Regions from separate parts of the Enterococcus bulliens genome, predicted to be linked through region 3. Evidence: predicted binding sites of a transcription regulator. Region 3 holds the regulator's gene; each other region holds the start of a gene.
What was found. Region 3 encodes NrdR, which represses ribonucleotide reductase genes. Its sites were predicted from a motif close to ACACNATATATNGTGT; they were not measured.

Region 1: a site for NrdR is predicted at 4,604-4,619, ahead of nrdH (glutaredoxin-like protein NrdH). Genes of this name have one in related genera too.
Region 2: a site for NrdR is predicted at 1,808-1,823, ahead of nrdD (anaerobic ribonucleoside-triphosphate reductase). Genes of this name have one in related genera too.

What each region holds. Positions count from the first base shown of each region.
Region 1 is NZ_JBSMXK010000002.1:40,511-48,168, reverse strand. It holds gene ACWOEC_RS01565 (YycH family regulatory protein) at 1-346, opposite strand, end outside; gene walK (cell wall metabolism sensor histidine kinase WalK) at 343-2,181, opposite strand; gene yycF (response regulator YycF) at 2,189-2,893, opposite strand; gene ACWOEC_RS01550 (ion channel) at 3,120-3,869, opposite strand; tRNA gene ACWOEC_RS01545 (tRNA-Lys) at 4,011-4,083, opposite strand; gene nrdH (glutaredoxin-like protein NrdH) at 4,701-4,928, shown strand; gene nrdE (class 1b ribonucleoside-diphosphate reductase subunit alpha) at 5,020-7,179, shown strand; gene nrdF (class 1b ribonucleoside-diphosphate reductase subunit beta) at 7,218-7,658, shown strand, end outside.
Region 2 is NZ_JBSMXK010000028.1:1,157-8,814, forward strand. It holds gene nrdD (anaerobic ribonucleoside-triphosphate reductase) at 1-1,747, opposite strand, end outside; gene ACWOEC_RS10925 (ABC transporter ATP-binding protein) at 2,005-2,772, shown strand; gene ACWOEC_RS10930 (FtsX-like permease family protein) at 2,831-4,840, shown strand; gene ACWOEC_RS10935 (teichoic acid D-Ala incorporation-associated protein DltX) at 4,982-5,131, shown strand; gene dltA (D-alanine--poly(phosphoribitol) ligase subunit DltA) at 5,121-6,656, shown strand; gene dltB (D-alanyl-lipoteichoic acid biosynthesis protein DltB) at 6,653-7,658, shown strand, end outside.
Region 3 is NZ_JBSMXK010000006.1:78,078-85,735, forward strand. It holds gene dnaI (primosomal protein DnaI) at 1-593, opposite strand, end outside; gene ACWOEC_RS04790 (replication initiation and membrane attachment family protein) at 593-2,005, opposite strand; gene nrdR (transcriptional regulator NrdR) at 2,023-2,490, opposite strand; gene coaE (dephospho-CoA kinase) at 2,606-3,220, opposite strand; gene mutM (DNA-formamidopyrimidine glycosylase) at 3,217-4,056, opposite strand; gene polA (DNA polymerase I) at 4,066-6,708, opposite strand; gene ACWOEC_RS04815 (Bax inhibitor-1/YccA family protein) at 6,810-7,490, opposite strand; gene ACWOEC_RS04820 (MaoC family dehydratase) at 7,483-7,658, opposite strand, start outside.

The DNA of each region.
Region 1 (7,658 bases), on a different contig from region 3:
TGATGGTCGTTTTCTCAATAAATACATCAGCCGATTCGTAACTAGTCCATTTGGGCTGTTCCATTTCACTACTTCCGATCTCGCTTAAGACACTTTTGATCAATTGTTCAGAATTCGTCTCATTGGCTTGACTATCTGTTACAGAAACCAGTTGTAACGGTAAAAAAACATCCGTTAAACTACGAAAATTTTTAGTCGTCATTTCCCCTTGGGTATTGGTTTCACTTGCAATAGGTGTAGTAGCTACTGTTTTGGTCGGATTAAGCCAAATCAAGTAAGACAAGTAAAAACTTGTCACAATGGATAAACAAAGGGCGATTCTCAGTATCATTCGTTGCCATTTCATTCCCACCAATCCTCCTCATACGGTTCATAAGGTAAACTAATAAAAAATGTCGACCCATAATTTTCGCGACTTTGAGCCCAAATCGAACCGCCATGCGCTTTGATGACTTCTCGTGAAATCGCAAGTCCCAAACCAGTTCCGCCTTGCTGACGCGCTCTGGCTTTATCCACTCGATAAAAACGTGTGAAGATTTTGGTCAGATCTGCTTTTGGAATCCCTAGACCTTGGTCACGAATGCTCAACAATATGTGATTATGTGTTTCAGATAAAGAAACTGTAATTGTGCCACCATCTGGCGAATATTTGATTGCATTGTTCATAATATTGTCGATCACTTGAATCATGCGATCAGCATCGACTTCCATCCATAATTCACGTTGTGTAAACTCACGTCTGATCGTATAGCGTTTTGTTTGATTGGTGACCATCATGTCGAAACGATTTAAGACAAAATTGACCAACTCATTGAAATTGACCCATTCTTTTTGTAATTGCGCATTCCCACTATCCATTCGTGAAAGATTCAAGAGATCATTGATCATACGAATCATGCGATCGGTTTCATCTAACGTGACCTTTAGAAATTTCGGAGCAATCTCAGGATCTTGCCAAGCCCCTTCACTTAACGCTTCAATATAACTTCGCATACTCGTAAGTGGGGTACGCAGTTCATGCGAAACATTTGACACGAATTCTCGTCGTTCTTGTTCTGTTTTTTCTTGCTCGGTCACGTCATGGATCACGGCAACTAAGCCTGAAATAAAGCCAGATTCGCGACGAATCATGGAAAAATCGACACGCAAAATAAGCTGTCCGCTTTCAACTGAGTCAGATGGGCGTTCTAGTAGCAGTTCATTTTGATTTTCTAATAGATCGCGCAGCGTGTAATCTTCTTCCATATGCAACATCGTCAAAATCGATAATCCGATTGCTTCTTCTTCTGTTTTCAAATCCAGTAGCGATAATGCCATTTCATTGATCGTAATGACTTTTCCACGACGATCGGTTGCGACCACGCCATCGGTCATATGCGACAAGACACTATTCAATCGATTGCGTTCTGATTCGATCGCTTCTTGAGTCTCTTCGATTCGTTCAGCTAATTGATTAAAGGTATCTGCCAACTGGCCCAGCTCGTCTTGTGCATGGATCGCGACTTTTCCACTATAATCACCGCGAGCGATCCGGATTGCTTGTTGGCGCATCTCACCGATTGGTTGTGTAATGGAGCGTGCGATAAATAGCGCAATCACCATTGAGATCACTGCTGCAATAATCGAAGACGTAACAAAAATCAATGCGGTATTTTTGATCTGTTGATATTCTTTTTCCAAATCACTTTTGATATACAGAGCCCCAATAACCGCCTCCCCTGAAGGTGATTGGATTGGTTGCACATTGATTTGAACTCTTTTACCGTCAGGATCAACGGTAATAAAACTTTTTGCTGAAAAATCATCGATGTCGCGATAGTCATTACGTTTTCCAACTGAACTTTGATCGCTAACATCCGTCGTCGCTCTCACGATCCCTTTTTCATCCACGACACGCATTTCGATCACTTCTGCATTGTCGCTATTTTCTAGTAAGCGTTGGATGGCAGCATTTGTCGTGCTTTCATCGGTATTGTCTTGTTTACTTAACTCATTGGCCACGACGTAAGAAATCGAAGAGGCACTGTTGTTCATATCTGTAATAAAGCTATTGATGGTCGAACGTTCCAAGCCGCGAATAAAATACGCCCCGATAATCTCGATTGAAATCAACAAAATCAAGATAAATGTCAGGGCGATCTTAAAGTTCACCGACTGGAAAAAGCGAACTTTTGTTTTCATATAAGGCTTACTCCTGTTCTGGATTACGTAGGTAATAGCCAACACCACGACGTGTGACTAAGTAATTTGGATGACTTGGATTGTCTTCGATTTTTTCACGTAATCGTCTTACCGTCACATCGACTGTACGAACATCACCAAAATAATCATAGCCCCAAACCGTCTGCAATAAATGTTCTCTAGTCATCACTTGTCCGATATGTTTGGCGAGATAATGTAACAATTCAAATTCGCGATGTGTCAATTCGATCGCTTCATTGTGCTTGGTTACCATATACGCTTCAGGATGAATCGTCAGGTCCCCAATACTCAACTCGGCATTTACTGGCTCTTCTGCTTCTTTTGCACTCGTTGCGCCGCGACGAAGATTTGCCTTTACGCGTGCCACTAACTCACGATTTGAAAAAGGCTTCGTAACATAATCATCTGCACCAAGCTCTAATCCGAGCACTTTATCGATTTCTGAATCTTTAGCGGTTACCATAATGATCGGCATGTCGTACGTCTTGCGCACTTCACGCGCAACTTCTAATCCATCCATTTTAGGTAACATCAAATCTAAAAGAATTAAATCAGGTTCGACTTCACGCACCTTTTCAAGTGCTTCTTCTCCATCATATGCGGTAAATACTTCATATCCTTCTTTATTCAAATTAAACTTGACGATATCTGAAATCGGTTTTTCATCATCCACAACCAAGATTTTTTTCATATTGGCCACCTCTTTTTTCTTTCCGTTTACTTTATCTTTTCCATTATACAATATTTTGACGCGCGTTTCATCTTTCCCTAAAATCAAAAAAGAGCCTATTGGTTTGGGGAACCAATAGGCCGGAGTAAAAATGAAAAAGTGTTAGGGTTGTCTTTAATAAGACTTTGTTGGTATGAAATGACTATACCAATTAATTGTGAACAAATTATGAACAAATTCCTCGCTTTTACTTAAGGTGTTTCTTTTCAGCATCAAGTTGCTCAGATAACTGTTGGACGATCTGCGTGAGTTCTGCGACTTGTTCACTTAAACGATGCAGCTCACTTTGTTGTTCTTGTTCTTCGAGATCACTTTGATCATCTCGTTGTTTGGTCTGTTTGTCTTTAAAGTAATTGGTAATCGTTGAGGTCAACATCCCGATAAAGCCAATCCCAAACATCATCGTAACTGCCGCAATCACTCTACCCCAAGATGTTTGGGGAACAATATCGCCGTAACCTACTGTCGTCATCGTCACAATGCTAAACCAAATACTGTCAACATAGCTGATATTTTCCACGATACTATAAAAGCCACTTCCTACAAAGACAATACACGCACTAGCATAGAGCGCATAAATAAATCCATTACGATACAAAATACTATTTTTATTCTGGCCAAGTTTAGCTAATAAATTGATAATCCGAAAAATCCGATTGGCACGTGACAAAATTCCAATATTTAATAAGTTCAAAGGAATAATGGCTAGTAGATTAAAGATATTATCAAGGATATACTTGCGCTTTTTAGGTGCACGAATAAACCCAATAATATAGCTGACTGTAAAAATCAGTAAGATTCCTTGATCTAAATAGACATACGGGACCTGATCGATATTGATCATGCCTGATAAACTCAAGATAAATAAGGCAATCCAAAAAAGGGTCAGCGTAAAATCACCAAAAACATATACACGATGTAATCGTTTTTTTAACACGATAGCCTCACATCCAACTCTATTTTTTTGTCCCCATTCCCCTTTTAGTTGTAGTATAGCACAAAAAAAGAGAATGCGTATTTCGTCTTCGAAACGTCCGAAGACGCCGACAAAATACCATTCTCGTGGGTTTGGCACCCATGGGACGTGAGGGGTTCGAACCCACGACCCGCTGATTAAGAGTCAGCTGCTCTACCAACTGAGCTAACGTCCCTAAAATGAATACTTGCTTATCTTACACCCCCACTTTTAAAAAGTCAATCGCTATCTTTTATTTCATAACGCGAATTATCCCACTAATAATAGTAGGAAAAAACTTTTATTATCGTTATTTTATTTATTTTCAAAAGATATTTTTGATAAATTACACTTTTTTTAGCTGTTATTTTAGTAGTTTACTTTACAAAAAAGTCAATGCCTTGTTTAAGTACTTTTGGCAAAACACGAATGAAATCTACACAATATCCACAACGATCCTTGTTTTACTATTGTCAAGAAAAAAACAGTTTTTGACTAAAAATAAATCTCGATTTTTCGAGCATTTTTTAGTTCCTTTTTTGCTGAATTTATGATTAAATGGAATATGTTGAATCATTTCAGAACAGATCTTTAATTGATCTTATCAACAAAACATTTTTAGAATTTTTTTATGTTATCGAATAATCGAACAAACCGCACCACTTATATTCAAACACTACCGAAACACAAGTTATTGTGTTTCTTTTTTATTACAGACACAATATCTAGTGTTTTGAGGTTGACTTTACTTTCTTTTTCGACTAATATTTTTTATATCAACTAGACAGAAATTTTTCTTAGGGGGAAACGATTATGAACGTTAAATTATTCTCAAAAAACAACTGCATTCAATGTAAAATGGCGAAACGCTTTTTAACTGAAAACAATGTTGCATTTGAAGAAATCAACATCGATGCACAACCAGAATATATTGATATGTTAAAAGAACAAGGATTCCAAAGCGTGCCCGTTGTCACTTCAGATAACAGCTCAGCCATCATTGGTTTCCGTCCTGATCAATTAAAACAATTAGCTAGCTAATTCGTTTAACTTTTTTATTTGTTGGATTTGTCGGTCTTACGACTACAAGTCCACCTTTTTTATTTTATTTTACGTAAAGGTGTGTGGAATCATGAGTTTAAACTCTTTAACTGATGTTAGTTATTTTAAACTAAATAACGAAATCAACCGACCTGTTAACGGTCAAATCCCCTTGCATAAAGACAAGGAAGCATTAGCAGCATTTATCAAAGAAAATGTTGAACCAAATACGAAAACTTTTGCTTCAATCAAAGAAAAAGTGGCCTTTTTAACACAAGAAGATTATTTAGAAGAAGAATTTTTAGCAAAGTATTCTCCTGAATTTATCGAACGCTTATACACCTTTTTAGATGAACAACAATTTGAATTCAAGTCATTTATGGCTGCCTATAAATTCTATTCACAATACGCATTAAAAACCAACGATGGTGCTTATTATCTAGAAGCTTATGAAGATCGCGTGGCGTTTAATGCGTTGTATTTCGCCGATGGAAACGAAGAACTTGCTTTAGCGTTAGCGGACGAAATGATCCACCAACGCTATCAACCAGCAACTCCTTCTTTCTTAAATGCGGGGCGAAAACGCCGTGGTGAATTAGTCTCTTGTTTCTTGATCCAATTAACCGATGATATGAACTCAATCGGTCGTGGGATCAACTCGGCTTTACAATTGTCTCGTATCGGTGGCGGTGTCGGAATCACTTTATCCAACTTACGTGAAGCAGGCGCGCCAATCAAAGGCTATGAAGGTGCCGCTAGTGGCGTGATGCCCGTTATGAAATTGTTTGAAGATAGCTTTAGCTACTCCAATCAATTAGGTCAACGTCAAGGTGCAGGTGTTGTGTATTTAAACGTCTTCCACCCGGATATTATGCCGTTCTTATCTGCGAAAAAAGAAAATGCTGATGAAAAAATTCGAGTAAAGACACTTTCTTTAGGTGTCTTAGTACCAGATAAATTTTATGAACTAGCACGTAAAAACGAAGATATGTATTTGTTTAGTCCGTATAGTGTTGAACGTGAATACGGTATTCCTTTTTCTTATATCGACATTACGGAAAAATACGACGAATTGGTGCAAAACCCAAGAATTCGTAAAACGAAGATCAAAGCACGTGACTTAGAAAATGAATTGTCTAAATTACAGCAAGAATCTGGCTACCCTTATATCATCAACGTGGACACTGCCAATCGCGCCAATCCAGTTGCGGGTAAAATTATTATGAGTAACTTATGTTCAGAAATCTTGCAAGTTCAAGAACCATCTGAAATCAATGGCAAACAAGAGTATGAAGTATTAGGTACGGATATTAGTTGTAACTTAGGTTCAACCAATATCGTCAACTTAATGGATAGCCCAGACTTTGGACGTTCTGTACGTACGATGACACGCGCGTTGACGTATGTGACCGATGCGTCAGATATCGATGTTGTACCTTCGATCCAAAACGGAAATCGTTTAAACCATACGATCGGTCTTGGTGCAATGGGTCTACACACCTACTTTGCGAAAAACCAAATGGAATACGGATCAAAAGATTCTCTAGAATTTACGGATATCTATTTCATGTTGTTAAACTACTGGACGCTTGTTGAAAGCAACCAAATCGCCAAAGAACGTAATGAAAGCTTCCATAATTTTGAGCAATCAAAATATGCGGATGGCTCTTACTTCACACCTTATATCGAAGCTGATTATCAACCAAAATCAGATAAAGTAAAAGCTTTGTTTGAAGGGATCCACATCCCTACTGGTGACGATTGGAAAGCTCTATCTGAAGCGATTCAAAAAGATGGCTTGTATCATCAAAACCGTTTAGCCGTTGCACCAAATGGTTCGATCTCTTACATCAATGATACCAGTGCAAGCTTACATCCGATCACTCGCTTGATCGAAGAACGTCAAGAAAAGAAAATCGGAAAAATCTACTACCCAGCTGCACACTTATCAAACGATACGATTAGCTATTATAAATCAGCCTATGATATGGATATGCGTAAGGTCATCGACGTCTACGCTACTGCACAACGCCATATCGACCAAGGAATGAGTATGACGCTCTTTATGCGCTCTGATATTCCTGAAGGCTTGTATGAATGGAAAACGACAACCAAACAAACGACACGTGACTTAAATATCTTACGTCACTATGCTTTTCATAAAGGGATCAAATCCATTTACTATGTACGTACCTTTACCGATGATGCAGAAGAAATTGGCAGTAACGATTGTGAGAGCTGTGTGATTTAATCACGCACTCTCTCTTTTAATGAACAGGAGGACCTTTTATGTCTGAAACTTACTATAAAGCAATAAACTGGAATGCCATCGAAGATATTATTGATAAATCGACTTGGGAAAAATTAACGGAACAATTTTGGTTAGATACACGTATTCCCTTATCGAATGATTTAGATGATTGGCGTAAACTAAGCGCTGAGGAAAAAGAACTTGTGGGCTATGTCTTTGGGGGCTTAACACTTTTAGATACCTTACAGTCTGAAAATGGGATGGATGAATTAAAAAAAGACGTGCGCACGTCTCATGAAGAAGCCGTGTTAAACAACATCCAATTTATGGAATCTGTCCATGCAAAAAGTTATTCATCGATCTTTAGTACATTAAACACAAAAGCTGAAATCGACAATATCTTTGAATGGACGAATACAAACCCTTACTTACAAAAAAAAGCTGAGCGCATCAACGAGATCTATAAAAATGGAACGCCA
Region 2 (7,658 bases), on a different contig from region 3:
TATCGGTAATGGCAGGGATCTGACCAAAGCGTTGTTGATCCAAGCGACAAAAACGATCTGTCAAACTTTCACTAGGTGTAGCATAAACACTAAAATGATAGCCATATTGATCGCTCCATTGTTTTGTTTGTTGGTCCATTTTCTTGACGATCTCCAAGGTAAAATCTTTTGCTTCTAAGTTATCTTCCCAATTGGGCCCATAAAAGGCCGTTGCCACTTCATATAATCCGATATAACCAAGCGAGATCGTGGCGCGCTTATTGCGAAATACGGTATCTACCGCTTCTTCATCTGTCAAACGTATTCCAAAAGCACCCGATTGATAAAGGATTGGTGCATTTTTAGGGACTGCTTCTTTACAACGCTCGATCCGATAAAACAAGGCTTCTTTTGCCAAGGTTAATTTTTCGTCAAGCAAGCGCCAAAAATAAGCTTGATCTTGACGTGCACGTAAGGCCAAACGCGGGAGATTCAAAGTAACAACACCTAAATTCATTCGGCCGCTGGTCACTTCTTGTTCGTGATGATCTTTAAAGCTTTGTAAAAAAGAACGACATCCCATAGGCACTTTGAAACTCCCAGTTAATTCCACGATTTTATCGTAATTTAAAATATCTGGATACATCCTACGCGCTGAACAAGTTAAGGCCAATTGTTTGATGTCATAGTTTGGATCTGTCGGTGCGAAATTCGTTCCTTTTTTAATTGTAAAAATCAACTTTGGAAAAATCGCTGTCCGTTTTTTGATCCCAAGCCCTTCGATACGGATCGTTAAAATCGCTTTTTGAATCTCACGTTCAAACCAATTCGTTCCTAGACCAAAACCTACAGAAGTAAAAGGCGTTTGTCCATTGGATGTAAATAAGGTATTGATTTCGTATTCCAAACTTTGCATCGCATCATAAATATCTTTTTGTGTGCGCATGGTTGCATAGTCTTGTTGTTGTGTAGTATCAAGCCAAACACTAGCAACTTGAAGATGTTTCTCGTAGTTTTTTTGTGCAAAAGGTGCAAGTAATTCATCGATCCGATCGACGGAACAGCCGCCATATTGACTAGAAGCAACGTTGGCGATGATCTGCGAGATTTGAGCGGTCGCGGTTTGGATCGAGTGGGGGCTTTCTACTTCAGCATTCCCGATCTTAAATCCGTGATCAAGCATTTCTTTAAAATCGATCAAACAACAATTTGTCATCGGAGCATATGGATGGTAATCCAAATCATGATAATGCAGATCACCTTTAAGATGTGCTTTAGCGATTTGTTTTGGAAGTAACTTTAAGCCTGTCGTTTTGGCAACAAGTCCTGCAGTTAGGTCGCGTTGTGTATTGAAGATATCGCTATCTTTATTAGCATTCTCATTTGCGATCGTTTGGTCTTTTTGTTGCAAACGGGCCACCAGCAAATTTAGATCTTGTTGTTCGGTGTACAGTGTCGCAAATTTCTCGTCATACGTCTGAATTGCTTGACGTAATACTGGAAATTGTTGTAACGCATCCATGATGATTGTTTTTAGCTTTTGCGTTGTACGCAAGTTGTCTTCTAGCGTTTGCCAAGTGTTTAAAACGGTTGTCGACAATTGATCGACTAAATTTGGATCGAGTTGTTCTTGTTCGATCAATTGCGAAAATAAAGTGTCTACATGTTTATGATCAAATAAAACCCATTGACCAGAACGTTTTAAAATCTTGTTAGACTTGTTTAACGGTACACGAATACTTGGAAAAGTATTAGTTGTTACGCTCATATATTTCCCCTCATTTCTCCAAAACTTCTTCTCTATCATAAGGAAAAAAAACAGATAAAACAACTATATATTGTGTTTTTAAAAATGTTCACACACTATATATAGGTTGAAAAGCAATGAAAACAAATGGATTCAAACTTTCGTTTGGATCAAAAAAAAGTTTGTGATTTATTTTTTTTATTTGGTGTTTTATCATTAGTAGACTCGTGGGAAGTATAAAAATATGATAGGATAAACACAAGATGAGAGGTGAAGAGATGAAAAAAATTATTCAAGTAGATCATTTGACAAAATCATTTGGCAGTCGTTTCAATCAAAATAAAATCTTAGATAATTTATCATTTAGTGTTGAAAAAGGAGAGTTTGTGGGGATCATGGGCCCAAGTGGTGCAGGGAAGACGACGTTGATGAATTTGCTTGCAACAATTACCTTACCGACACTTGGTTCGATCATGATCGCTGATGAGCAAATCACGAAGATGACTGAAGATGAGCGCAGTCGTTTTCGTCGCAATAAGATCGGCTTTATTTTTCAAGACTTTAATTTATTGGAAACCTTGAATGTTCAAGATAATATTAGCTTACCTTTAGCAATTGAGCACTTAGGTCCAAAGGAGATCGAGTCACGGGTCAAAGAAGTGACCAAAATGTTGGGAATCGATCATTTACTTTTGCGCTATCCCAATGAACTGTCGATTGGACAAAAACAAAGAGTCGCGGCTTCACGTGCGATTGTGAAAAAGCCCAAAGTAGTATTTGCCGATGAACCAACTGGCTCACTGGATTCAAAAGCTGCAACAGAACTACTAAATTATCTCGTCGAAATCAATCAAACTCAAGCCACAACTATTTTAATGGTGACGCACGACCCGTTTACTGCAAGTTATTGTGACCGTATTCTTTTTTTAAAAGATGGTGTCTTTTTCTCAGAAGTCGTACGTAGAGGAAGTCGTAAAGAGTTTTTCGATCAAGTCATCGATATGCAAGCGACGATCGGTGGAGGAGGACGGATGAATGCTCGTTAAAATCTTATTACGGAGTTTTTTTAAACAACTTAAATCATACCTGATCTATTTTTTATGTATGTCGACATTCGTTATGATTTTTTATTCGTTTAGTGCGATCAACTATGATCAACCTTTGATTGTAAACGTCAAGCAAGATGTTCAAATTTCTGGTTCATTGTTATTTGGAAACATTATGGTCGCTGTCATTGTATTGATTTTTTCATTAAGCGCCAATCGCTTTTTTGTCAATAAACGCCGCAATGAAATGGGACTGTATCGATTATTTGGGATGCAAAAACGACAAATCGTGGGTGTCTTTTTAATTGAAACCCTTTTTTTAAATACCATCTCTTTAGTGATCGGGATTTTAGAAGGAATCTTATTCTCAAAATTATTTTCGATGATACTTGTTAAAGCGATGAACTTAAATATAGAAAGTCCGTTTTTTATTTCAGTAACATCGGTCATCCTAACGATTGGTGTTTTTTTACTTGCGATCGTATTGATTTTTATTCAAGATTTATTGTTGATACGTCATTATCAATTGAGTGACTTGTTTCAAATGACGAAACAAGAAGCTAGTTTTCAAACGGTTATTGATCGCAAGCGGTTCATTTTCGCTATTTTAGGTGTCGCATTTATTGGATTAGGGTATTATTTTTCGTTTACTTTTGTATCTTCTTTACGTTTTTATATCGTCACGACGGATGATTATACCGCGATTTTTTGGTTGCCCTTTTTGATTATTTTACTTTGTGGTGTTGGGACATATATGGTATTTGCCTATACGCTTCCGGCACTACTCTACTATTTATCGCGCTCAAAAAAAGTACGAACGAATGGGCTTACGAGCTTTTTACTAAGCAATACCCGTTTGCATCTTCATAAAAGCTGGAAAACTTTCTCATTTATTACGGTATCGCTAGGATTATCTATTTTTTTGATTGGAGGCATATTAGGGAGTTTTTCTTTGATTTATAATGTGGTCGAATTGTCTAATCCAACGACATTTCAAATCGTTCCACAACAAGTCAATCAACTTGAAAATTTGATCGACCAAGCTGATGGGGAGATCTCGGCAAAAAAAGAATTGACTTATAAATTAACTGCGTTTCGTTTAGAACAAACCAATTTATTTGATGATGATCTATATAGTAAAGTCGAACTAGTCAACCTGCTTTCACTTTCTGAATACCAGGAGTTAAATAAGATGGTCGGCTACTTTCCTAAAATTGAATTTACAAATGATCAAGAAGCCATCTATTTTTATCAAAACTACTTAGTCGACGGCCGATTGGTGTCAACGGATAAACAAATCACATTAGAAGACGGAACGCCTCTAACGCTCAAGCATATCTATACAGATATATTTGGTGACGCACGAATGCGTTATACGAAAAATGTTTTAGTGGTTTCAGATGAATTGTTCCAAAAATACCAAGGATTCGAACACAAGTTGACTTATATCAATGCGACAGGATATAACGCTAGTGTGATTGAGTATTTATTAGCTAGTCGTATTGAGGAAAACTGGGGTGATCCCATCTATTATAGTTACAAATCTACCGACCAAGGGATCGACGGTCAAATCAGTCTAGAAAAACCAAATGGAATCAAAGAAAATGCAGAAAATATGTTGATTTCAGGTGAGAAAACACGGTTGAACTTTAAAGATCGATATGCAGAGGTACGCGCTGGAAGACGTACGTTAGGCTTAGAAGTCTATATCTTTGTGTTTATTGGATTTACGATCTTAGTCAGTACAGCTGCAGCCTTGTTGGTTCGACAATTTACATTAGTCGAAACGGAACGAAAAACCTATCAACTGCTGCGAAATATCGGGATCGATCAGCATATGATACGTAAATTGATCTATTACCGTAATGCACTTGTATTAGGACCAATATCCTTATTAGCGACACTGCATGGGATTGTTTCTGTCCATGTGATACGAACGCTTATCCATGGAACAAATTATTGGATCGTTTATTTGTTTGCATTTTTAAGCGTCGTGGTATATGTGATTGTCTATATTATGTGTTCACTGGTCTCGATTCGTATTACTGAAGAGCATGACATTTCTTAAAAGAGTTAAAATATTCTTAATATGCTCAAAAGTTTCCCTCATTTTTGCGCTATTAGGCGCTTTACAGTGGTAAAATGACAAAAGTTAATGATCTTACTGAAAAATCATTGAAAATTAAAATTGGAATTGAGGGAGAGCGGAATGAATCAAGCGATTCGTGCATTTTTTGCGAAAGATTGGGTACGTTTTGTTGGACGAACGTGTCTGTATATTTTCATTTTCGTTATGTTGATTTATTTGTATCATTACAAAAATATACAAGGAGGCTCATTTATTTATAATGAATTTTAATTCAAGCATAGATGACCGTTTCGTGTATCAAGTCATCGATACATGGGCACAAAATCATCCGGAACAAATCGTGTATCAACATCAAGATACAACGTATACGTACGGACAGTTAAAAAGCTACTCTGAACGTGTGGCTTGTTATTTGACCAAAGAATTCCCCGATCGACGGCCGATCGTAGTGTTTGGTGGGCAGCAGATGGAAATGCTCGTTTTATTTTTAGCCGCGAGTAAATCTGGACACGCGTATATCCCAATCGATACGCATACGCCAGTAGAGAGAATCGAACTGATCTTATCAGTTGCCGATCCATCTATGATTTTCGCTGTCGATCAGTGGCCGTTAAAAACGAGTGATTATCCAGTTATTATTAGTGAGGAACTATCGACAATCATCGAAACATTTGAAGAAGTCGTACCGTTACAAGGAATCACGTTAGATGAAACTTACTATATTATTTTTACTTCAGGGACAACAGGAGTGCCAAAAGGGGTCCAGATCAGCCAACGAAATCTCTGGTCATTTATAGAATGGGAGTGTCGTGCGTTAGGCATTAAGCAAAATGATCGCTTCTTATCTCAAGCACCATTTTCGTTTGATTTGTCAGTTATGTCGATCTATCCAGCGCTTGTTACTGGCGGTGCGCTTGTTCCGATGGAAAAAACAGTGATCGAAGACTTTAAGCAGTTATTTGCTACGTTACCAACGTTACCGATCGATGTTTGGGTCTCTACACCTTCGTTTATGGACATTTGTTTGATGGAAAAACACTTCGATCAACAACATTTGCCACAGTTACGCGTCTTTTTATTTTGTGGGGAAGAATTGACCAAAGAAACCGCAACATTATTAATGACACGCTTTCCAGAAGCTGAGATCTACAATACGTATGGTCCAACGGAGGCAACGGTCGCAGTCAGTGGTATAAACATCACACCAACAATCGTGGAACAGTATCCACGCTTACCGATTGGAAAAGTCAAAGAAGATACGACTGTGGTGATTTTAGATGAAGGTCGTATTTGCGAGCCATTAGAAAAAGGCGAAATCGTGATCGTTGGGCCTAGCGTTTCAAAAGGCTATCTAAATAACCCTGAAAAAACGGCGCAGGCCTTTTTTGAATTTGAAGGTCAACCAGCTTATCGGACAGGAGATGCAGGATTTTTCACAACAGATCACGTATTGTGTTATGACGGTCGATTGGATTTCCAAATCAAATTACATGGCTATCGCATGGAACTAGAAGAAATCGATCATCATTTAATGAACGTTTCTTTAGTCAAACAAGCTAGCACTGTACCAAAATATAAAGACCACAAAGTTCAACAGCTAGTAGCATATATCGTCGCCGAAGACAACGAATATGAAAAAGCGTTCCAATTGACGAAAGCGATCAAAGCAGAACTAGCGCAACAAGTAATGCCGTATATGATTCCACAAAAATTCGTCTATGTATCTCAACTGCCGCGTACGATTAATAGCAAGATTGACCGCAAAGCATTAATCGCTGAGGTGAATGCGATATGAGTTTGACGCATATGATTCCTTATGCACAGCCGTTATACTTTGCTTATTTACTAGTTGCGCTCTTACCAATTGCAATCGGACTTTGGTTTGGTCACAGATTCCGAATATACGAAGCTTTTGTGACGGTATTGTTTTTATGGATCAGTTTTGGTGGTGAATTTGCACATCAAGGCTTGGCTTTGATTGGCTATGTCCTCTATCAGTGTGTATTAGTCGGTGGCTATTTTACATTGAAACAAAAGAAAAACAGTACGCCAATGTTTTACATAGCCGTTTTATTGGCTATTTTACCTTTAGCGATCACGAAAATTGTCCCCTTTTTTACAGCAGGACAGCCGTCGATTTTAGGTTTCTTGGGTATTTCTTACCTAACGTTTCGCTCGGTGCAGATGATCATGGAAACACGCGATGGATTGATCAAAACGTATAGTTGGATCGATTATTTACGCTTTTTGTTATTTTTCCCTACGATCTCCTCAGGTCCGATTGACCGCTACCGTCGCTTTTTAAAAGATGAACAAGAAGCGCCGCAAAAAGCGCAGTATATCGAACTATTGGGTAAGGGTGTCCGATCGATCATGCTCGGCTTATTGTACAAATTTATCATTGGGTATTATCTAGGAACCGTCTTATTGCCAATCGTCTCGCAAGATGCTTTGATTTCAGGTGGATTGTCTCTTAGTTTAGTCGGATATATGTATGTGTATAGTCTGTATTTATTCTTCGACTTTGCAGGTTATAGTCTATTCGCTGTGGGAACAAGTTACATTATGGGGTATAACGTGCCAATCAACTTTAATAAGCCATTTTTATCCCCGAATATCAAGGAATTTTGGAATCGTTGGCATATGTCCCTTTCTTTTTGGTTCCGTGATTATGTTTACATGCGCCTGATGTTTACTTTGATGAAAAAGAAAGTATTTAAGAGCCGGATCGTATCGTCAAATGTCGGCTATTTTGCCTTATTTTTATTAATGGGTGTTTGGCACGGATTGACTTGGT
Region 3 (7,658 bases):
GCAAAGGTTGGAAAATGGACTAAGGTCGTTTGTTTTCCTGCTTCTGCTAGTTCACGAGCGATCGCACCTAATAGATACGTTTTTCCAACGCCAAACGGACCAACTAAATACAATCCTTTATGAAAAGCTTTGGGATCTGCTTGATAAGACTCGATAAAGTCAACAGCTGCAAGCCAAGCCTGACTACGCCCTGATGAGCGCTCATAGTGCTCGATCGATGCCTCTTGAATATCTTTTGGCATATGTAACGTACGCATTCTAGCTTTGACTTCTTGTTGGTGTTCTTTTTCCAGTAAGGCACTTGTCGGAACGTACGTGACGTCGATAAAGTGAAAGTTCATGGTGAGCGTTGGCTCATAACCGGGTGCGATCATGGATGGATCATTATTTAAAAATTTTTGTTTTTCTTGGACGAATTCATATAGCTTAGCAAAACTTTTTTGAATGTCTTGTTGCGTTAATTCAGTTTTATGTTTTGCTAAGAACGCTTGTACTTCTTCGTTTTTTAATACGTCTTCCATCATCTCTTGATAACGAGCACGATAATTTTTTTGATCCATTTTTTGTTGCATACTTTTGCCTAAATCTTCCATTATTGTTCACCTTCTTTACGTTTAAGATATGCTTGCAACCGTGCTTCAAGTGCTTCTTGTTGTGCTTGCTCTTGCGATGTTTTTGCCGGTTGTTCCAAACCTTCTTTTGGATTTTGTTCGTTTTGTTTTTGTTTTTCTTTTTCTTGTTCTGCTAACCACTTTGGCAACACTTCTTGTTTCACCGGCTTGCCATAGCGTGATGGCTGTTTTGCTCGAGCTTCTTGCGCTTGTTTGTGTTCTTTGTCCAATGCTCGGACCAATTGGACAGCCTCTTCAGGACGTGTGACCTCTTTTTCTGACCATTCCGCCGCTAATTTTTCGACCGTCTTTTGTGGCAACGTACTATTATTTTTTACGACTAACACATAATGCAATAAAATATTAATCACGCTACTATTCAACCGACTACGTTCGACCAATTCACGGACTAGCCATTCTTCTAATTTTGAAATGTAACTTTTCTTTTCCCGTTTGATCGCCGTAAAATAATCATATGGCAGATATTTTTCACTTTCTTGAATCACTAAGATATCCGTTTCAGAAAAACCCGATTGCCGTAATGTATTCAAGCGTTTTTGTTCATCTAAAGATGTTGTGTCAGTTGATTTTCTTACTTTTTGGGACTGGGCATTGCGTGTTTGAATCAATTTTTTTAACGCTTTGATATCAACCATGCCATCACTTAAGGAGACCACTTGTGTCATTAACTCAACCAATTCTAGCTCATCATACCCGTATAATTGATGCAAAAGTGCTAACTGCTGTTTGAATTCATCCGTAAAATTTTCTTTTGCAATCTGTTTTTTATGTGCGTGAAACGTCATAAACCCAATATCTAAGGTTTGTTCTACGATCACATTTTTAGTATTTGGAGAAAATTGAGTCGAAATGGCTTCAAACGTCTCCATCTTTTGACCAAAACGAGTCAAATCGAATCGGTATACATCTGCAAATTTTTGGGTAACTTCTGTAAAGCCTTCCCAATGGATTTTTTTGGGAGTATATCGCGTCAACAATTCTTGAAAACGACGTTCACCGATCACACTTTCTAATAAAAAACTATAGGTGGTATCTGAAAAAAAGCGCTCTGGTGTTAGTGGCAAATGCAATTCATAGCCATAGATTACACCGAATGCTTCTGTTTCTTTTTGAAAAACAGCTAATAATCCTAGGCCTTCTAATTTTTTGCGTGCTTCAATTAATTTTGTCAGCCCTATTGGAAGTAATTGCAATAACTCAAGATGAGTATGTTCTTTACTTGCTTGACCATCGCCGAGCAAAATAAAGTAAAGTGCAGCCGCCTCTGCACCAATGATTGGTTGATAAAGTGTCGACAATGCCTCACGCTCAGCAGAGGTCAAGACTCTTGCATAGCGGACTTGATACAATGTATTTGGGGCAATAGTTGCCATAATCTTACTCCTATTCCTTACGACTGATGATTGGCTTTATCGACAATATCTTGTAGTTCTTTTAAAAACACCGACATGTCTTTAAACTGACGATATACACTTGCAAAACGAATATAAGAAATTTCATCAAGTTTCACTAAATCTTCCATTACAAATTCACCGATTTGCGTGGTTGATACTTCTTTTTCTCCAAGCTCGCGAACACGAGACTCGACGTGACTCACGATCGCCTCCATTTGTTCCATCGCAACAGGACGCTTTTCAGCAGAACGAATCAACCCTCGTAAAATTTTTTCTCGATTGAATTCTTCTCGGTCACCATTTTTTTTGATGACAAGTAACGGTGTTTCTTCAATTCGCTCGAATGTCGTAAAACGAAATCCGCAATGTTCACATTCGCGACGTCGACGGATCGCCCGACCGTCATCTGCTTGTCGGCTATCGACAACTTTAGAATTTTGATGGTGGCATTTTGGACAATGCATACCGTTCACCTCACTTTAATTTGCTTACGAATCTTAAATAGTGGCTTTATTATAACATGAAACCATTTCGCTCTCCCACTATTCAAAATAAAAAACTCTAGATTTACTAGAGTTTTCATAGCATTTTATCATCAAATTGTTGCAAGTTTGCTAAAATCTGATCCAATTGTCGATGTGTATCATAAATAGAGCCTTCGTTATCAACAAGAATATCAGCTTTTTCAATCTTTTTACTCAGTGGCCATTGACTTTCAATCCGTGCTAATGCTTCAGCTTGGCTATAGCCATTGCGTTTCATCAACCGTGTTAACTGAGTATCAAGAGACACACTTACGACTAAGACTTTGGTCATATACTGTTCATAATGGTGTTCATAAAGTAACGGAATATCCACCAATACTAAAGGAACACGTTGTTTTTTGTACTGATCAATGGCGGATAAGATCGCCTTGCGAATAATTGGACCTAAAATCTGATTCATTTGTTCACGCTTAGTCTGGTCTGCAAACACCAAAGAACCAAGATGAGCACGGTCTAGCTGTCCCTCTTTTGTTAAGATGGTTGGACCAAAAGCAGATACGAGCTTCGTTAAGCCTACTTGTCCTTTTTCGACTACTTTTCGCGCGATCACATCGCCATCAATTACCGGTATCCCTTGTTGGTTTAAATACGTGACGACCGTTGTCTTACCACAAGCAATCCCTCCAGTGATTCCTAGTACGATCGTCATACGCGTACGCCCTTTTTTATCTGACAATGCGGACAAAGGTGTGTGCCGCGTTGTGCTACTTTTGTTTTGATGATCGCTGTGCCACAACGCACACAAGGTGTTCCTTGTTGGCCATATACATAAAGCGATGTTTGAAACGAACCTGCTTCACCAAGAGCATTTTGATACGTTCTAATAGTCGTTCCACCCGCTTCAACAGCTTCTTGTAACACAGCGATAATCGCTTCATTTAAAGCGGTGCTTTCTGTTGTATTTAATAAAGATCCTGGTGTTTCTGGATGAATCTTTGCTCGCCACAACGCTTCATCCACATAAATATTTCCTAGTCCTGTAACAATCGTTTGATCAAGTAGTGCAGGTTTGATCGCTTTATTCACTCGTTTCAAACGAATCTGAAACGCATCTAAAGAAAAATCAGGTAAAATCGGTTCTGGACCTAATTTCTTAATGCCTTTATACATCCCTGCTGTTCCTTTTTTAATCAACGCCATTCGTCCAAATTTACGCACATCTTGATAATGGAGCTGACTTTTATCAGTGAAGGTAAACGTCACATGTGTGTGCTTGCTTTTAGGTGTGATGTTAGGAAAGTAATCATATTTTCCTTCCATTCGTAAATGAGAGACCATTTCAACTGTATCCAATACAAAGATGAGGTATTTTCCTCGGCGATGAACGGTTTGGATCGTTTGGCCGACTAAATCGCTTTGAAACTGTTGAACTTCAGGCTGCTCGATGATCTTAGGCCAATAGACATTCACGGCTTCGATCGTTTTATTTGTAACGAGTTGAACCAGTCCTTTGCGAACCGTTTCGACTTCTGGTAATTCAGGCATAATATCTCCTCACTTTGCATCATACCATGTCGTTCCCCAACTACTGTCACTGACTAATGGGACAGCTAGAGAAACAGCATGATTCATTACGTCTTTGACCAATACATCAAGACGTTCAACTTCTTCTTTTGGTACTTCAAATACAAGTTCATCATGCACTTGTAGTAACATCGTTGCTTGTAATTGTTCTTCTTTTAAGCGTTTTGAAAGATCGATCATGGCGATTTTTAGAATATCTGCTGCGCTTCCTTGAATCGGTGTATTGATCGCCGTACGTTCCGCGAATGAACGAATATTATAATTTTTTGAATTTAGATCCGGTAAATATCGGCGGCGATGGTACAACGTTTCGACAAATCCTTGTTGCTTGGCTTGTTTTACGATCTCTTCCATATAGGTTTTCACGCCTGGATAACGTTCAAAGTACGTATCGATATATTGCTGTGCAGCTTTTCTTGTGATCCCTAAATTTTGAGACAGACCGTAATCTGAGATACCATAGACGATTCCAAAATTCACCGCTTTTGCATCCCGACGCATATTACTTGTCACTTCTGCCTCGCTCACGCCAAATACGCGCATCGCCGTACTCGTATGGATATCTTGTTTATCAATAAACGCTTGTTGCAAATGCTCATCATGTGACATATCAGCTAATACTCTTAACTCGATTTGTGAATAATCTGAGGAATAAATGACCCAATCCGCTTTTCTAGGAACAAACGCTTGACGGATTTTCCGTCCTTCTTCTAAACGAATCGGAATGTTTTGTAGATTCGGATCGACTGAACTTAAGCGACCAGTTTGTGTCAGTGTTTGAATATAGCGCGTATGCACTTTTCCATCAGCTTGAATCATACGCAGCAATCCTTCGACATACGTCGACTGAATCTTCGCAATTTGACGGTACACTAGGATATCTTCAACGATTGGCGCTTGTTCGCGTAACTGTTCTAAGACATCTACAGCTGTGGAATAGCCCGTTTTCGTTTTTTTGATTACAGGTAACCCCATTTTTTCAAACAAAATGACACCTAATTGTTTTGGCGAATTTAAGTTAAATCGTTCACCTGCTTGTTCAAAGATATGTTCTTCAATCGCATGCAATCGTTCCGCAAATTCGGTACGCATCGCCACTAAACGAGAAGCATCCACGTGAATTCCGGTCATTTCCATCTCCGCCAGTATAAAAGCTAATGGTAATTCGATCGTTTTAAATAGCTCCAATTGATTTTTTTCATGAAGTTCTGTCAGTAAACTTTCTTTTAAATAATTAATCGTCTGCACTTTACGCGCCAAGTGAATATAGAATGCTTCTTCATCTGCAGGTAGCCCTTTTTTCGCACCTTTTCCATAGACACGCTCATCCGTTTCCACTTGATGATAACCATAATGTGCCGCAATCGTCGCTATATCATTTGATGAATCGTTTGTATCAAGTAGATAGGCGGCAAGTAAAAGGTCAAATTCGATTCCTTTTACAGTTTGCCCATAGCGATTGAGTGCTACTGTCGTCTTTTTCGCATCAAATACATATTTTCTACAAGACTCATCTTGTAACCAGTTGGTAAAATGTGGATTTTCTAGATTCTCGATTTGATCGGTGACATAGGTTTTATTGCCATTGCTCCATGAAAGTCCGACAATATCACTAGTATGATAATTCTCTTCTAGCATTTCAATATATAAAGATCCTTCATCTCCAAACATCTCACTTGTGACTTCTGTGACATACTGAAACTGGATCTCCTCCATTTTTTTGATATCATCTGGTACGGCTAATTTTTCTAAAAAGGATTGAAAGTTCATCTCTTGATAAAATGCGATCAATGCATCGAAATTTTTCCCCGTATAAATCAAGTCTTCGATCTTAAGCGCAACGGGTGCTTGGGTTTCAATCGTAGCCAATCGTTTCGACAAGAGTGCTTGTTCTTTATCTGCAATCAAATTTTCTTTCATCTTACTTTTCTTCAATTCATCGATATGGTCATAGATTCCTTCAACACTACCAAACTGATTCAAGAGTTTGATGGCCGTTTTTTCGCCTACTTTTGTGACACCAGGGATGTTATCAGACGCATCTCCAGCTAATCCTTTCATATCGATGATTTGATTTGGCGTCAATCCATTGTATTTTTCAGCGATAAACGCAGGCGTGTATTGTTCGATCTCACTAACACCTTTAACTGTGATATCGACTGTGATATGCTCACTAGCCAGTTGTGTTAAATCACGATCCCCAGTTAAAATCACAACATCAAATTGTTGTGGATCGACTGTTTTGGCTAATGTACCGATGATATCGTCGGCTTCGTAGTTTGGTAACTCATAATGTTTGACTCCTAAAGCAGTTATCAATTCACGCAAATACGGCATTTGCTCTTTAAATTCACTCGGGGTTTTTGCTCTTCCCCCTTTATAGTCATCATACCATTCATTACGAAACGTTGTTTTCCCTGCATCGAATGCGACTAAAACGTGTGTAGGTTGTTCTTTATCCATTACATTCATAAACATATTATGAAAAGCATAGAGCGCATTGGTGTGTAGTCCACTACTGTTTTTAAAACGTTCTAGTGATTGATGTAAAGCAAAAAATGCGCGAAATGCTACGCTATTGCCATCCACTAGTAATAATTTATTTTTCGTCATGTGCTCTCTCCTTCAAGTCTTCTATCTGCATTATTTTAGCAAAAAAACGGCACAATTGCGATGAATTCGATACAAAAAAAAGAAGCGCGTACGCTTCTTTTTTAATCTCTTGAGAAAATTTGCAATAAAGATAAAAATAAATTGATAAAATCCAAGTAAAGTTGTAATGCCATAAAGGCCGCTAATCCTGTTAGATTTTGTCCATTTGCTGCATAGTACAATTTACGGATTTGTTGATTGTCATACGCTGTTAATCCCATAAAGATCACTACCGTCACATAAGATAAGAAATATGTGATCGCACTACTTCCAACAAATAGATTGATAAGTGTCGCAATAATGACACCGATCAATAAACCGATCCCGATTTGGCCAACCTTACTCAAATCCCGTTTTGTCATGATCCCATATGCTGACATCGCAAAAAAAGTAGCTGCCGCTGTAACAAAGGCGATGGTTACATTAGAAGTGGTAAACATCATCAACGTGACAGATAAAGTAATTCCATTTAAAAGGGAATACACGATAAATCCTGCTAACGTCAAGGAAGGATTTTTAGCAGCTTTAGCACTCATTACCACTACTAAAACTAATTCGATCAACCAGATCCCTGTAATACCTAGAGGGAAATTACGAACGAATTGAAGCATTTGTTCTTGAAAAACATTAATCGACAGATAAGCTGCAATTGCACTGATACTTAGACCCATTGCAAAAAATCCATAGACTTTTCCATAAAATCGATTTAGACCAGTTGTTGTTTCTGTATACGTATTATTCATGTAAATCCTCGCTTTCTTGTAGTTGAATCGGTGGTTGAACGATCACGACAGCATCCAATACTCGATCTTTTTCAGTATTAATCGCTTCGACAGAAATCGTCACCACATCTTTCATTTTATCTACTTTGATGACTTCAAAATCAAAAGTTAAGGTTTCGTAATGGTACA